DNA from 4 places in the Micrococcus sp. IITD107 genome. Region 1 is predicted to be linked to each of the others. Evidence: riboswitches for the same ligand, from Rfam matches in the RefSeq annotation. Region 1 holds a riboswitch; each other region holds the start of a gene.

Region 1 (3,367 bases):
GCTCCAGTCGCTGGCCGTCCTTCTCACGGATACCGTCCGAGCCGACAGTCCACCCGGCTTCATCAAGCAGTTCCTTGGCCCGCTCTGGGTCGTAGGCGAAGTCCTCCGAGAGGTCCACGAAGCCCGGGGCACCGTGGTTCAAGATCGATCCGGAGAGCTGGTAGCTGTCCGAGAGCACGGTCTGCTTGATGGCTTCGCGGTTGGTACCGATCTGCAGGGCCTGACGCACGCGTGCGTCGGAGACTTCCTCATTCTCGAAGCGGACGGCCATGTGGTTGGAGGACAGGTCCGTCCCGGGTGCTGCATAGACGCTGTGGCCAGCGGCTTCCAGGGTGGCTTCGTCCACCGGCTGGATGCCGCGCACCAGGTCCGCCTGACCCGTCGAGACGGAGCCGGCACGGTGGCCGACCTCGGGCAGGTAGCGCAGCGTGAAGCCGTCCAGATAGGGCGCACCCTGGTTCTCCGCGGTCTCGGGAGCCCAGGCGTAGTCCTCACGGGCGGTGAAGACGATCTCCTGATCGGGCACCTGCGATTCGAAGGTGAAAGGACCGGACCCGATGACCTGGGCAATGTCGTTCTGACCGGCATTGTCGAGTTCGAAGACCGAGGGTGCAACCAAGCCGCTGGTCACCGAGGAGGTGGCGCGGACGAAGTTCGCGTTGGGCTCGGAGAGGGTCACGGTGACCTGATCGTCGCCGGTAACCTCTGCCGAGACGAAGTTCTTGTAGTCCTGGTTGGGCTGGATCTGCGCGTCAGTGATGCCCTCGCCAAAGACCTGGAGATTCCGTGCCACGGCCTCTGCGTCCAGAGGAGTGCCGTCAGAGAAGGTCACGCCCTCGCGAATGGTGAAGGTCCACTCGGTCAGGTCGTCATTGGGCGACCAATCCGTGGCGATCCACGGCACCAGTGTCTCGGTCTCGGCGTCGTAGTAGGTCAGGCGGTCCAGCACCGAATTCAGCACGTTCGCCTGGCGGTAGTCGGTAGCCGACTGGGTCTGCCAGCGCGGTGCGGGCACGACGTCGGCAAATACCAGGTGGCCGCCTTCGACCGGCTCACCCGAGGCGGCAGCGGACTCAGGGCCAGTGGTGGGGTTCTGTGCTTGGGCACCGTTTCCGCAGGCGGAGAGGGTCAGGGCGATGGCGACCAGGCCGACGGTGAAGGCTCCGCGCTGGCGAGATCCCGGGCTGCGAGTGATGATCTTGCTCATGTGATGCTCCTCGGTTCATGACCTCGGAAGCCCACACAACGTCTTGGCGAAGAGCCCGCGAGCGCGTCCCGTCAGGGCTCTTCCGTGGGATCGTCGCGTGACTGCTCCATCGGTCCTGGCGGTAGCACCCTGGCCCCGTAATGGGCGGGTTGCTGCGGCGTCATCGAGCCAGATCTCTCGGCCGCTCTGGATGGGTGGTCACAACTTAGCACCCTGATGCCCGGGTCGCGCCAGCTCCGAAACGTCGCTCAAGTCACACATCGTCATGAATCCGCCCACCACCGCCCCCTCACCGCCTGCTCACATGGGCTGACGATTTCGTCCCCGTCTCGACCGACAATTCGTCCAGACTTTCCGCGACATCTCCCGTGACCGCGCATGACGCCAACAGGCCCGCAGAAATTGACAGTTCCGCGCAAAATCAGGCCTACTGGAAAGACGAACCATCCAGAGCGGCTGAGAGATCTGGCTCCGTGACGCCGCAGCAACCCCCCACTCACCCCGTGGGCGAGGGTGCTACCGCCAGGACCGATGGAGTGTGATTCACCATGACCGCAGTCACCACTGCCCCCTCCCTGTCCAGCCCGGCCTCCTCCGCCGCTCCCGGACAGTCCACCGCTCACGACGACGGCGCCCGCACCTCAGCGGGTGCGTCCAGCAGCCTTCCGGTCACCTTCCGTGGAGTGGGCCGGTCCTTCCCCGTGGACGGTGGGACGCGGACCGTCCTGCGTGACGTGGGCCTGACGGTCGCCCCCGGCGAGATCCTGGCGATCGTCGGCGCCTCCGGCTGCGGCAAGTCCACGCTGCTGCGTGCGGCGGCAGGACTGGACCAGGGGTTCTCCGGCAGCGTGCTGATCGGCGAGGAGCCGGTCCGTCCGCATGACCACCGCACGGCCATGGGCTTTCAGGAGCCGCGCCTGATGCCGTGGCGCACCATCCACCAGAACGTCGCCCTGGGGCTGCCCTCCCGGACCAGCCGCAGTGCCGGTGCAGAGCAGGTGGACCGTCTGCTGGAGCTGGTGGGACTCTCGGCCGCAGCCGGACGCCGTCCCCGAGAGGTCTCCGGCGGCATGGCCCAGCGCGCATCCCTGGCCCGAGCACTGGCCCGGCGTCCTGGGGTGCTGCTGCTGGACGAGCCGTTCGGTGCGCTGGATGCCCTGACGCGGCTGAAGATGCAGGACCTGCTGCTGGACATCCACGCCCAGACCGGAACCACGGTCCTGCTGGTCACCCACGACGTGGACGAGGCCCTGCAGCTGGCCGACCGCATCCTGCTGCTGGGCGCGGATCCGTCCGACCCTGACCGTCCAGGGGCCACCACGCGGCAGGTGCTCACCGTCCCGGGCAGCCGCCCGCGCGACCGGGGCTCGGCCGAACTGGCCGCCCTGCGCTCCTCCCTGCTCGAGGGGCTCGGCGTGGACTCCCACCGACACTGACCCACTGACCTCGGCCCGCCTGCGGGCCAGGAGCCGGTCCACCCCCGGTGGACCTGGTCCCGACTGCGGCCTCACCTCATCACCCTGTCATGCTCGTCAGTTCTGACAGCACTGACACGTGGCACCATCTCGCGGTCATCGACCGTCTGACTCGACTCACCTGAACGCTTCGTCTCGAAAGGCCACTCATGCGCATCGCCCCCTCTGTCCCCACCCGACGAGCCGGTCGGCCCCGCCGCGCCCGCGCCCTGACCGGGCTGGCCGTCGTCGCCGTGTCCGCCCTGGCCCTGACCGGCTGCGTGGCCGGTGAGAACTCCGCGTCCGGCGGCACCGGCGCCGGAGGGGACGCCGGGGGCGGCTCCTCCGCGGACACGCTGTCCATCGACTTCGCCACCTACAACCCGCTCTCCCTCGTCATCAAGGAGAAGGGGTGGCTGGAGGAGGAACTGACGGACGAGGGCGTCGAGGTGGAATGGGTCCAGTCAGCCGGTTCGAACAAGGCCAATGAGGCCCTGCGCGCGGAGGCGATCGACATCGGCTCCACCGCTGGTTCGGCCGCGCTGCTGGCCCGCGCCAACGGCTCGCCCATCAAGACGATCAGCCTGTACTCCCAGCCCGAGTGGTCCGCCCTGGTGGTGCCCGCCGACTCGGAGATCACCGAGGTGTCCCAGCTCGAGGGCAAGAACGTGGCGGCCACCAAAGGCACTGACCCCTACTTCTTCCT
Region 2 (3,367 bases), on a different contig from region 1:
CCACCCTAATGTGCTCTGGCGGACAGGGATACTACGACGACGGCCGCTCACCCGGGTGGGTGAGCGGCCGTGGTGTGCCGGTGCCGGCTCAGAGCGAGCCGGGCGGTCGAGTCAGATCAGAGAGGGCGGACCGAGGCGGCCTGCAGGCCCTTGGGGCCCTGCTGCGACTCGAACTCGACCTTCTGGTCCTCCTGCAGCTCCTTGAAGCCGGAGCCCTCGATGGCGGAGAAGTGCACGAAGATGTCAGCGGAGTTGTCGTCCGGAGAGATGAAGCCGTAGCCCTTCTCAGCGTTGAACCACTTGACGGTACCGGTAGCCATGATGGCCCCTTTCATTCGGTGTCGCCCACCGGTGTTCCGGCGGGATGAAGCGATGTGTTGCACCGCTTGCACGACTCCGACAGGCCCGGGGGGCCGGCTGGTGGACCGCTTCAAGACGGACAGCTACTACAACTTCGAGATCGATGGTACTGGCTTCCTCAGTGATTGGACACCGTCCGAAAAGAGCAGACACGGAGTTCGCCCAGAGTTCACCCGTCTGCTCTCACAGGGGTGGTTCGGAGTCCCGTCCGCGCAACCGATCCATCTGCCGACGGTCGCGTTTGGTGGGACGCCCCGCCCCGCGCTCCCGCACCGGGACGGCCATCATCTCCCGGGGGACAGGCGGTGGTGAGTGGTCGATGTAGTGCCGGACCGCCTCCGGTGCTCCCACCCGTTTGGAGAGCAGTCCGGTCACCTCCAGGATCCGTTCCCGGCCGGGTTGGCGCAGGCGGATGGTGTCTCCCACCGTCACAGACTGTGCGGCCTTGACCGGGGCGCCGTTGACTCGGACGTGGCCGGCACGGACCGCGGCGGTGGCGGCAGAGCGTGTCTTGTACATGCGCACGCCCCACAGCCAGGCGTCCAGGCGGACGGGGCCGGACGGGGTTCTGGAAGCAGGAGGTGGAGGAGTCATCTCCGACATCGTAGTCAGCGGCCAGGCACAGGTGTCTCGGTGCCCTGGCGGCAGACAGTGAGAGACCCCGGGCCGGCTGCGTGAGGGGAACGCATTCTCGCCGGGCCCGGGGCCTCTATGTCATCACTCGCACCTTGATGAGGTAGTCACCACTGTAGGAGTCGGGTGTGGGAGTGGGCCTGGAGCCAGCTGGGAGGTCGCTGGGAAAGATGCAGGACGTCCTACTGATTCGTCACTGGTTGCCTTCGGCCGTGCGCAGGTTGCGGAAGGCCGAGCGGTGGAACACCAGCGGCTCGTGCTCGCCGGACTGGTCCGAGACGCCGTGGACCTGCAGCAGCACCATCTGGTGGTCCCCGGCCGGCAGCTCGGCGTAGACGGAGGTCTCCAGCCAGAGGGCGGCCCCCTCCAGCAGCACGGCGCCGTCCTCGGTGACCTGCAGGCCGAGTCCGGCGAACCGGTCTCCGTCCTTGCTGGCCATCTGGCGGCAGACCTGGTCATGCCCCTCGGCCAGCACGGAGACGCCGATCCGTTCGGCGCGGCGCAGCCGAGGCCAGGTGCGGGAGGAGTTCTGGACGGCGAAGGAGACCAGCGGCGGGTCGAGGGAGACGCCCACGGTGAAGGAGGAGGCCACGAGCCCCTCCTTGACGCCGTCGGCATAGCCGGCCAGGGCGGCAACGCCGGAGGGGAAATGGGAGAACGCGTTGCGCAGGGAGAGCGCGGAGAGGTCGGTGCAGAGGACGGTGTCCGTCTCCAGTGCGGTGGACTCGTGAGTGGCCAAGGCGGTCATGGTCAGGCCTTCCTGAACGTGCGCGGCTGTGCCAGGGCGATTCTGCTCAGCTGAGCGGTCCCGTCCGGGCTGTCCGGCGGCCCGGACGGGACCGCTGGACTCAGTGACGCTGTACTTGTCACCCGGGGTGGTCCGAGCGACCGAATCATCACCTGGAGCACCCCACTACTGCGTGAGAGGGTTGCCGTCCCGCCAGCCAGGGCTGCATCGGCGGGGACTCGTGATTCTGGGTATGACGCTAGGACAGCGGCCCGGGGCAGGTCAAAGCCCCGTCCACATGCCGGAACGCGGTGCCGGAAACGGGGGCCGCCTTCACGCCACAGAACGTCACACTCAGCTGAACCGCAGCCGCACGGCCGCGCCGTGGGCGGGCAGGCCCTCGGAGTCGGCCAGGGCGGAGATGTTGTCCGCGAGCTCCTTCAGTCCGGTCTCCGCATAGCGGATCTGCTGCTGCAGGCGCAGGAACGTCACCGTGTTCAGTCCGGAGGAGAACCGTGCTGAGCCGCCGGTGGGCAGCACGTGGTTGGACCCGGAGGAGTAGTCGCCCAGCGGGACGGGGGAGTGCCCGCCCACGAACACCGCGCCGGCGTTGGAGATCCGGTCCGCCACCTCAGCGGCGTTCTCGGTGTGCACCTCCAGGTGCTCGGCGGCGTAGGCGTCCGCCACGGTGATCGCGGTGTCCAGGTCCGAGACCACCAGGATCCCGGACTGCTCCCCACCCAGGGCCTGGCGGATCCGCTCCTCCTGGGCCGCGCCGGGCACCTGCTGCTCGATCTGCCGGACCACGTCCGCCGCCAGCTCCGGGGAGGTGGTGATCAGCACGGAGGCGGCCAGGGGGTCGTGCTCAGCCTGGCTGATCAGGTCCGCGGCCACCCAGGCGGCGTCCGCGGTGGCATCAGCCAGCACGGCGATCTCCGTGGGCCCGGCCTCGGCGTCGATCCCGATGGTCCCCAGCAGCGCCCTCTTGGCCGCGGCCACATACACATTGCCCGGACCTGTCACCAGGTCCACCGGGGCGCAGACCTGCGTGCCGTCGTCGTCCCTCACGCCGTACGCGAACATGGCCACCGCCTGGGCGCCGCCGGCCGCGTACACCTCGTCCACACCCAGCAGGGCACAGGCGGCCAGGATGACCGGGTGCGGCAGCCCGCCGTGCTCGGCCTGCGGGGGTGAGGCCACCGCCAGCGAGGCCACACCAGCGGCCTGGGCCGGCACCACATTCATCACCACCGAGGAGGGGTACACGGCGCGGCCTCCGGGGACATAGAGACCCACCCGGTTCACCGGCACCCAGCGGTTCACGACGACGGCCCCCTCGCCCAGCTCGACCGTGGAGTCCTCCGGCATCTGGGCGCTGTGCACGCGGCGGGCACGGCTGATGGACTCCTCCAAGGCCGCACGGACCGTGGGGTCCAGCTGCTCCAGCGCACGCTCCAGCGCCTCAGCCGGCACCCGCAGGGAGGGAGGGCGGACACCGTCGAAACGCTCTCCCAGGTCCAGCACCGCCTGGACGCCGCCGTCACGGACCTGGTCCAGGATCGGGCGGACGGTCTCCACCGCGGAGCTCACATCCAGTTCGGCCCGGGGCAGCACGGAGAGGGGATCGACGTCCTGGCCGCGCAGATC
Region 3 (3,367 bases), 110 kb from region 1:
CGTTGGAATTGCAGATGAACAGGACTAAGGGGTTCATCGGATGTCCTTTCCGGAGTCGGTGGTGGCGGTGGAGGCGGAGACTGCGGGCGCCCGGTCCGGCATGCTCGGGTCGCCGGGGAACAGCTTCGGTGCCAGCCAGATCGCCACGTAGACCAGCCCAATCAAGATCGGCACCTCGATCAGGGGACCGACCACGCCGGCCAGCGCCTGGCCCGAGGTCACGCCGAACGTGGCGATGGAGACCGCGATGGCCAGCTCGAAGTTGTTGCCCGAGGCGGTGAAGGCCACCGTGGTGGAGCGGGCGTAGTCCAGACCGACGGCGCGGGAGAGCAGCAGCGAACCCAGGAACATCACCACGAAGTAGACCACCAGCGGGATGGCGATCCGGGCGACGTCCAGCGGCTGGGAGAGGATCGCGTCCCCCTGCAGGGCGAAGAGGGTGACGATGGTGAACAGCAGTCCGTACAGCGCCCACGGGCCGATCCGCGGCAGGAACCGCTCCTCGTACCAGGTCCGTCCCTTCGCGCGCTCACCGACCGTGCGGGTGAGGAACCCGGCCAGCAGCGGGATGCCCAGGAACACCAGCACCGAGAGGAAGATCGCCCAGACGCTGAAGTCCACGCCGGTGGTGGGCAGTCCCAGCCAGCCCGGCAGCACCTGCAGGTAGAACCAGCCCAGCCCGGAGAACGCGATCACCTGGAACACCGAGTTGATGAACACCAGCACGGCCGCGGCCTCCCGGTCCCCGCAGGCGAGGTCGTTCCAGATCAGCACCATGGCGATGCACCGGGCCAGCCCCACGATGATCAGCCCGGTCCGGTACTCCGGGTGGTCCGGCAGGAACGCCCAGGCCAGGGCGAACATCAGTGCCGGGCCGATGATCCAGTTCAGCACCAGGGACAGGGCCAGCAGTCGCCTGTCCCCGGTCACGCGGTGGGTCTGGTCGTACCTCACCTTGGCCAGCACGGGGTACATCATCACCAGCAGACCGACGGCGATCGGCAGGGACATCCCCATCACCTGGACCGACTCCAGCGCCTGGTCCAGACCGGGGATCAGGGCGCCCAGCGCCAGTCCGGCGCCCATGGCGAGCAGGATCCAGACCGCCAGGTAACGGTCGAGGAAGGACATCCGTGCGGCCACCGGGGTGTCCGTGGGCGCAGGCTGCGGTGGTGCGGTGGTCATCTGGTGGGCCTTCGGTCGGCGGGAGCGGGGCAGGTTCAGGATGCCTGACATATTGATGGTCGTCAATGTATGGTGAGGTGATGACCACCACGACGACGGCCACGCATCTTCCGCTGAAGGGTCCGCCTCCGTGCTGCGCAGGTGACGAAGCAGCTGACGAGAGGTCCTCGGAGGGCGGCTGTTGCCTGGGCAGGACGCCGCTGGGGCGGCCCGATGCCGAACGGCTCAGCGTCAAGCTCAAGGCGCTGGCGGATCCGTCCCGGCTCCAGCTGCTCTCGCATCTGGCGAGCCGAGGCTGTGGCGAGGTCTGCTCCTGTGACCTGGGGGCCGACGTCGGGCTCTCCCAGCCCACTGTCTCTCACCACCTGAAGAAGCTCGTGGAAGCTGGGCTGCTCACCCGGGAGCAGCGCGGGCGCTGGGCGCACTACTCGGTGGTGCCGGGGTCGCTGGACGAGCTGCGGGACCTGTTCGACCTGCGCTGAGCGCGTCCCCGCGGAGGACGCGGCGAACATGACGGCCCGTGACGGGGCCCACTGGACACCCCTCGCCGGGCGCGCCTAGGGTCAGGCACAGAATCACGAGTTCCGGTGCGAAGCCCTGGCTGGCCGGACAGCAACCCTCTCGCTGTAGCGGGGTGCTCCAGGTGATGATTCGGTCGGCACGAACGTGACCGGCAAGTACGGCGCTCCCGTGGGCACCCGACTGACTCGTCTTCCGGCCTGCTCGTGAACTGTCCCGCTGGTCCTGCGGTGCGCTGATCCACCGGAAGGTCAGCTCCGTGACTTTACTGCATCAACCCGACGCGTCCACCGATGCCGCTACCGTCAGCGCGGCGTCCGCCACCTTCGAGCAGCTGCGCCAGGCCGTGGGGGAGAACGCTCCCACCGACGAGCAGCTCACCGCCCACTTCGCCCCGGTCTTCGCCGCGATCGCTGCAGGTTCCGACCAGCGCGAACAGGACCACACCTTGGCGTTCGACGCCATCGAGCTGCTGCGCCAGAGCGGCTTCACCCGGGTCCGCCTCTCCCACGAGCGTGGTGGCATCGGGGCGAGCCTGCCTCAGCTGGCCCTGCTGTTGGTGGATCTAGCTGCCGCCGACTCCAACCTGCCTCAGGCCCTGCACGGGCACTACATGTTCACCGAGCAGCACGAGGCCGAGTCGCAGGGCGAGGTCTCGGACTGGTGGATCGGCCAGGTCGCCGAGGGCAAGATCTTCGGCAATGCCCTGGTCGAGCTTCCCCCGTCTGCTGGCAAGCGACCGGTCATCTGGACCCCCGTCGACCCGGCGGCAGCTCCCGCCGCCGAGGGACCGACCCCGCTGGCCCACATCACCGGGGACAAGTTCTACTCCACTGGGGCACTGTTCGCCGACTACCTGCTGGTGACCGCCACCCAGCCGGGCCAGAACGGCGACGACGACGCCGTCTACTTCACCATCGTCGACGCCACCGACCCCGGTGTGCGCCGGATCGATGACTGGTCCGGATTTGGTCAGCGCCTAACCGCCTCAGGCACCACCACCTTCGACGACGTGCCGGTCTACCCCCACCGGCTCCAGGAGTTCGACACCCCTACGGGAGTGCTGGCCTACACCGTGCTGTGGATCGTCCTGGCCGCCACCCAGACCGGGATCGGTCAGAACGCGTTGCACCAGATCACCCAGTTCGTGCGCGAGCGCCGACGGACGTACAACCACGCCGCCGCCGAGACCCCCGCTCAGGACCCCCTGGTGCACGAGGTCATCGGCGCGGTATCGGCCAAGGTCTCGGTGGCCCGGTTCGCCGTGGCCGGGGCGGCCGCCGTGGCGGAGAAGTCCTTCCGCGCCGTCGGCGGCCACACCGACCTGGAGGACCCGGTGGTCATCCAGGCCCACACCGAGGCGAACATTGCCCTGTCGGAGACCACCGCGGTGGTCTCCGAGCTGATCCTTCAGGCGACCAACCAGATTTTCGAGTCCGGCGGTGCCTCCACAGTCGACACCGGAAAGCACCTGCACCGCCACTGGCTCAACGCCCGCACGATCGCCAGCCACACCCCGCTGATCTACCGCGTCCAGGCGGTGGGAAACTACCGGATCAACGGCATCACCCCGCCGTTCCACTCCACCGCCCGCAACTCCGACCCGAACGCCGCAGCCGCCGCCGCTCAGACCACTCAGGGAGCATGATGACCGCTCAGACCG
Region 4 (3,367 bases), 120 kb from region 1:
GCCGGCCAGGGTGAGCGCGGAGACAGCCGCCCCGGCAGCCAGGGAGATGCGGCGCGCATTGCGGGCGCGATCGGCGCCTCGTGGTGGGTGAAAGTGCCCGTTCCCGGGCGCGTTCGGTGAAGGTGGGGTGCTCATGATGCCCTTTCGGCGAGAGTGGGAGGCGACCGGCGACGTGCACGGCGAGGTGCTCAGGGGCCGGTCACTCAAGGAGAGGCACTGGGTGACGGACGGTCTGGGGCCAACCGCTCGCCCGTCACCCGGGCAAATGGAGGTGCCGGTCAGTTCCCGACGCCGGCCGCTGCCGGCTCGTGGTCGGCTGCCGCATCCCGGGGCTCACCGGATCGGAGGACCTGATCGGTCTCGGCGAAGGCGCCCCGGTACTGGGCGGCCGGGTGGGTGTCCGGCAGGCGGTCGCGGCCGAAGAGCTTCTGCCGCAGCGTGCCCGGCCGGTACTCGCTCGGGGCCAGTCCGCGCTCGCGCAGCACCGGCAGGACCTTCTCGGCGAACTCCTCGAAAGAGCCCGGGATCACCCAGTTGACGACGTTGATCCCGTCCACCCCGGCGTCCTGCCAGAGCTGCAGCTGATCGGCGATCTGCTCCGGTGTGCCCACCAGGCGGTTGTTGCGGTGACTGCGCCAGGCCACATCCGCCACCACGGGCTCACGGTCGGTGATGGCCTTGGAGACCCACTCGGTGAAGCCCTTCTGCGTGTTGGTGTCCACTGCGGAGAGCGGGGTGTCCGGCGGGTAGACGCGGCCGTCGGGGTCCACCAGCGCGGCGTGGGCCAGGTAGCCGTCCACCGAGGCGAACTGCTCGGCCTCCGCCAGCTTGGCCTGCGCCTCCCCCTCGGTGTCCCCGATGATGAAGCTGAGCCCCTGGAAGAACTTGATGTCCTCCGGCGCTCGGCCGGCCTCCACCGCACGGCGGCGGGTGTCCTCGATCTGCTGGCGGGCCACATCCGGGGTGGCGGAGATGATGAAGACGGCCTCGGCATTGCGGGCGGCGAAGTCCCTGCCGGAAGCCGAGGCGCCAGCTTGGAACAGCAACGGCGTGCGCTGCGGGGAGGGCGAAGGCAGGTGCGGGCCCTCCACCGAGTAGCGCTCACCCACATGGTGGATCTTGTGCACCTTGGCCGGATCAGAGTAGCGGGAGCCCTCGCGGTCCTTGAGCACCGCGCCCTCATCCCAGGAGCCTTCCCAAAGCTTGTAGGTCACGTCCACATACTCCTGAGCCCAGCGGTAGCGCTCGGTGTGGTCGGTCAGCCGCGGCAGACCGAAGTTGCGCGAGCCGTTGTCCTGGGTGCCGGTGACGATGTTCCAGGCGATACGGCCGTTGGAGATGTGGTCCAGCGTGGAGAGCTGGCGGGCGAACTGGTACGGGTGGGACTGGAAGACGTTGGAGGTGGTGGCCAGGCCGATGTTCTCGGTCACCACGGCCAGGGCACCCAGCAGCACGGTCGGGTCGTTGGAAGGAATCTGCAGTCCCTGCTCGACGTAGACCGACCAGTCAGCGTCGGCGTCGCCATAGTGACCCACGACGTCGGCGAAGAACATCGCGTCGAACTTCGCCTCTTCCAGCGTCTTGGCCAAGTTGATCCACGTGTTCACATCGGCGAACTCGGTCTGGCCAGCGTCAGGACGTCGCCACTGTCCGTGATGGATGTGGCTAGTGGTGTTCATGACGAACGCGTTGAAGTGCAGCGGCGTGGGCGAGGACTGGTGAGGCTGGGCCATGGAGGCGAACCTTTCGATCGCAGCGCGCCGCAGGACCAGCGGGGCAGGACACAGCAGATCGGTGACATTCGCATCTGGTGCCCACGGGAGCGCTGTACTTGCCGGTCACGTGCGTGCCGGCCGAATCATCACCTGGAGCACCCCGCTACAGCGAGAGGGTTGCCGTCCGGCCAGCCAGGGCTTCGCACCGGAACTCGTGATTCTGGTAATAACCCTAGGGGGATCGGCGGGGACGTGTCCAGTGAGCGTGGTCACCCGGCGTCATGTTGAACACAACGACGTTGTGTGACTTGTCAGCAGCCAATCTGCGTCACATTCAGGGCTCGAGCTGGCGCACCAGGCGGGTCGGAGCCGTCGAGCGGTAGCTGATCTCGATCCACTCGGCATCTTCCGTCCAGCGTCGTTGTCAGCAGGGGCGTCCGGGTTGGGGCCGGACAGGTCCAGGGCCCACCAGCCGGAGCTGGCCAGATACGCCGGCCGGAACGCTCGAGCGTCCTGCGCCAAGACGTCGACGTCGGCCCCCTCGACCTTCACCGAGGCGCCGCAGTAGGCGAAGACCTTCTGGGTGAAGAATGCCGGACGGCCGTGGGAGACCTTCATCTGGGCCTGCGGCAGAGCCAGGGCCAGGGTGCTCACTCGCTGGAAGTGCGGGTCCGCGTCGTCGTACATCACCGGGTGAGCCATGGGCACCAGTGTGGCCCCACCGCCGGCGGACCGTGAACAGTCCGTCAGCGATGGGGCCGGGGTTCGGCCGTCAGGGCCGGGTCAGGGCCGGGTCAGGGCCAGATCAGTTCTGGACCGAGCCCAGGCGGTATGAACGTCCCGGGGCGGTGCCGTTGACCTCCCAGTCGCCCAACAGTCGGGCGCGATAGATCAGCGGGTTGTGCTGGGCCAGCACGCGGGCGTTGCGCCAGTGCCGGTCCAGACCGCGGCTGCCGCTGACCGCGGAGGCGCCGCCGACCTCGAACAGGGCGGTGGCCGCGCCCAGCACGGTCTTGGCGATGACCTGCTGGGCCTGGTAGACGCGGACGTACAGGGCGTCGACCACGTCCTCGGGCAGCTGCAGGCCCACGGCGCCCAGCGAGCCCTCGCGTTCCAGCACACCGCCGAGGGCGGCGACCACGGAGTCGAAGGCCGCCCTGGCGGCGAACGCGGCCGAAGACAGCTCGCCCACGACCTGCAGCACCTGGGCGTCGTCGCGGGGCAGCTCGGCGGCACCGTGGGAGAAGCTGCGACGGCGCCCGCGGACGTACTCGGCGGCGTCGCGCACGATGGCTTCCCCAATCCCGGTCAGGGCGGCCAGGTGCAGGAACTGCCAAGCCGCCTGACCGGTGGCCACGCGGGTTCCGTCGTCGAGCCCGCCGTCGAAGACCTCTTCCTCCGCGACGGGCGTGCTCTCGAAGACGGTGGTGCCGGAGGCGGTGAGCTGCTGGCCGAAGCCGTCCCAGTCGTCCAGCAGGGTCACGCCCGGCGCGTCAGCCGCCACGATCGCGGCGGTCTCCTCGCCCTCAGCGTCCACCGCCGCGACGATGATCCAGTCGGCGTACAGCGTGCCGGTCGAGTAGTACTTCGTGCCGTTCAGCCGCCAGGTGCCCTCCGCATCGCGGGTCAGCGTAGTGGTGCCCTCCCCCACC

Evidence for each region. Region 1 has a riboswitch for S-adenosylmethionine ahead of ACEXHE_RS08235 (ABC transporter ATP-binding protein). Riboswitches for the same ligand answer to the same signal wherever they lie in the genome.
Region 2: linked by a shared signal. The riboswitch ahead of ACEXHE_RS08765 (flavin reductase family protein) and the one ahead of ACEXHE_RS08235 (ABC transporter ATP-binding protein) in region 1 are both predicted to bind S-adenosylmethionine.
Region 3: linked by a shared signal. The riboswitch ahead of ACEXHE_RS07705 (acyl-CoA dehydrogenase) and the one ahead of ACEXHE_RS08235 (ABC transporter ATP-binding protein) in region 1 are both predicted to bind S-adenosylmethionine.
Region 4: linked by a shared signal. The riboswitch ahead of ACEXHE_RS07690 (LLM class flavin-dependent oxidoreductase) and the one ahead of ACEXHE_RS08235 (ABC transporter ATP-binding protein) in region 1 are both predicted to bind S-adenosylmethionine.

Annotation. Positions count from the first base shown of each region.
Region 1 covers NZ_JBHFFN010000003.1:270,595-273,961, forward strand. The annotation lists gene ACEXHE_RS08230 (ABC transporter substrate-binding protein) at 1-1,207, opposite strand, end outside; SAM riboswitch class I at 1,312-1,404, opposite strand; SAM riboswitch class I at 1,648-1,745, shown strand; gene ACEXHE_RS08235 (ABC transporter ATP-binding protein) at 1,756-2,643, shown strand; gene ACEXHE_RS08240 (aliphatic sulfonate ABC transporter substrate-binding protein) at 2,832-3,367, shown strand, end outside.
Region 2 covers NZ_JBHFFN010000004.1:97,881-101,247, reverse strand. The annotation lists gene ACEXHE_RS08775 (cold-shock protein) at 117-320, opposite strand; gene ACEXHE_RS08770 (RNA-binding S4 domain-containing protein) at 544-954, opposite strand; gene ACEXHE_RS08765 (flavin reductase family protein) at 1,187-1,741, opposite strand; SAM riboswitch class IV at 1,848-1,967, opposite strand; gene hisD (histidinol dehydrogenase) at 2,075-3,367, opposite strand, start outside.
Region 3 covers NZ_JBHFFN010000003.1:157,122-160,488, reverse strand. The annotation lists partial or broken gene ACEXHE_RS07720 (low molecular weight phosphatase family protein) at 1-37, opposite strand, end outside; gene arsB (ACR3 family arsenite efflux transporter) at 34-1,185, opposite strand; gene ACEXHE_RS07710 (helix-turn-helix transcriptional regulator) at 1,266-1,667, shown strand; SAM riboswitch class IV at 1,759-1,871, shown strand; gene ACEXHE_RS07705 (acyl-CoA dehydrogenase) at 1,964-3,352, shown strand; gene ACEXHE_RS07700 (acyl-CoA dehydrogenase family protein) at 3,352-3,367, shown strand, end outside.
Region 4 covers NZ_JBHFFN010000003.1:153,352-156,718, forward strand. The annotation lists gene ACEXHE_RS07685 (ABC transporter substrate-binding protein) at 1-135, opposite strand, end outside; gene ACEXHE_RS07690 (LLM class flavin-dependent oxidoreductase) at 279-1,733, opposite strand; SAM riboswitch class IV at 1,823-1,935, opposite strand; gene ACEXHE_RS07695 (hypothetical protein) at 1,995-2,417, opposite strand; gene ACEXHE_RS07700 (acyl-CoA dehydrogenase family protein) at 2,521-3,367, opposite strand, start outside.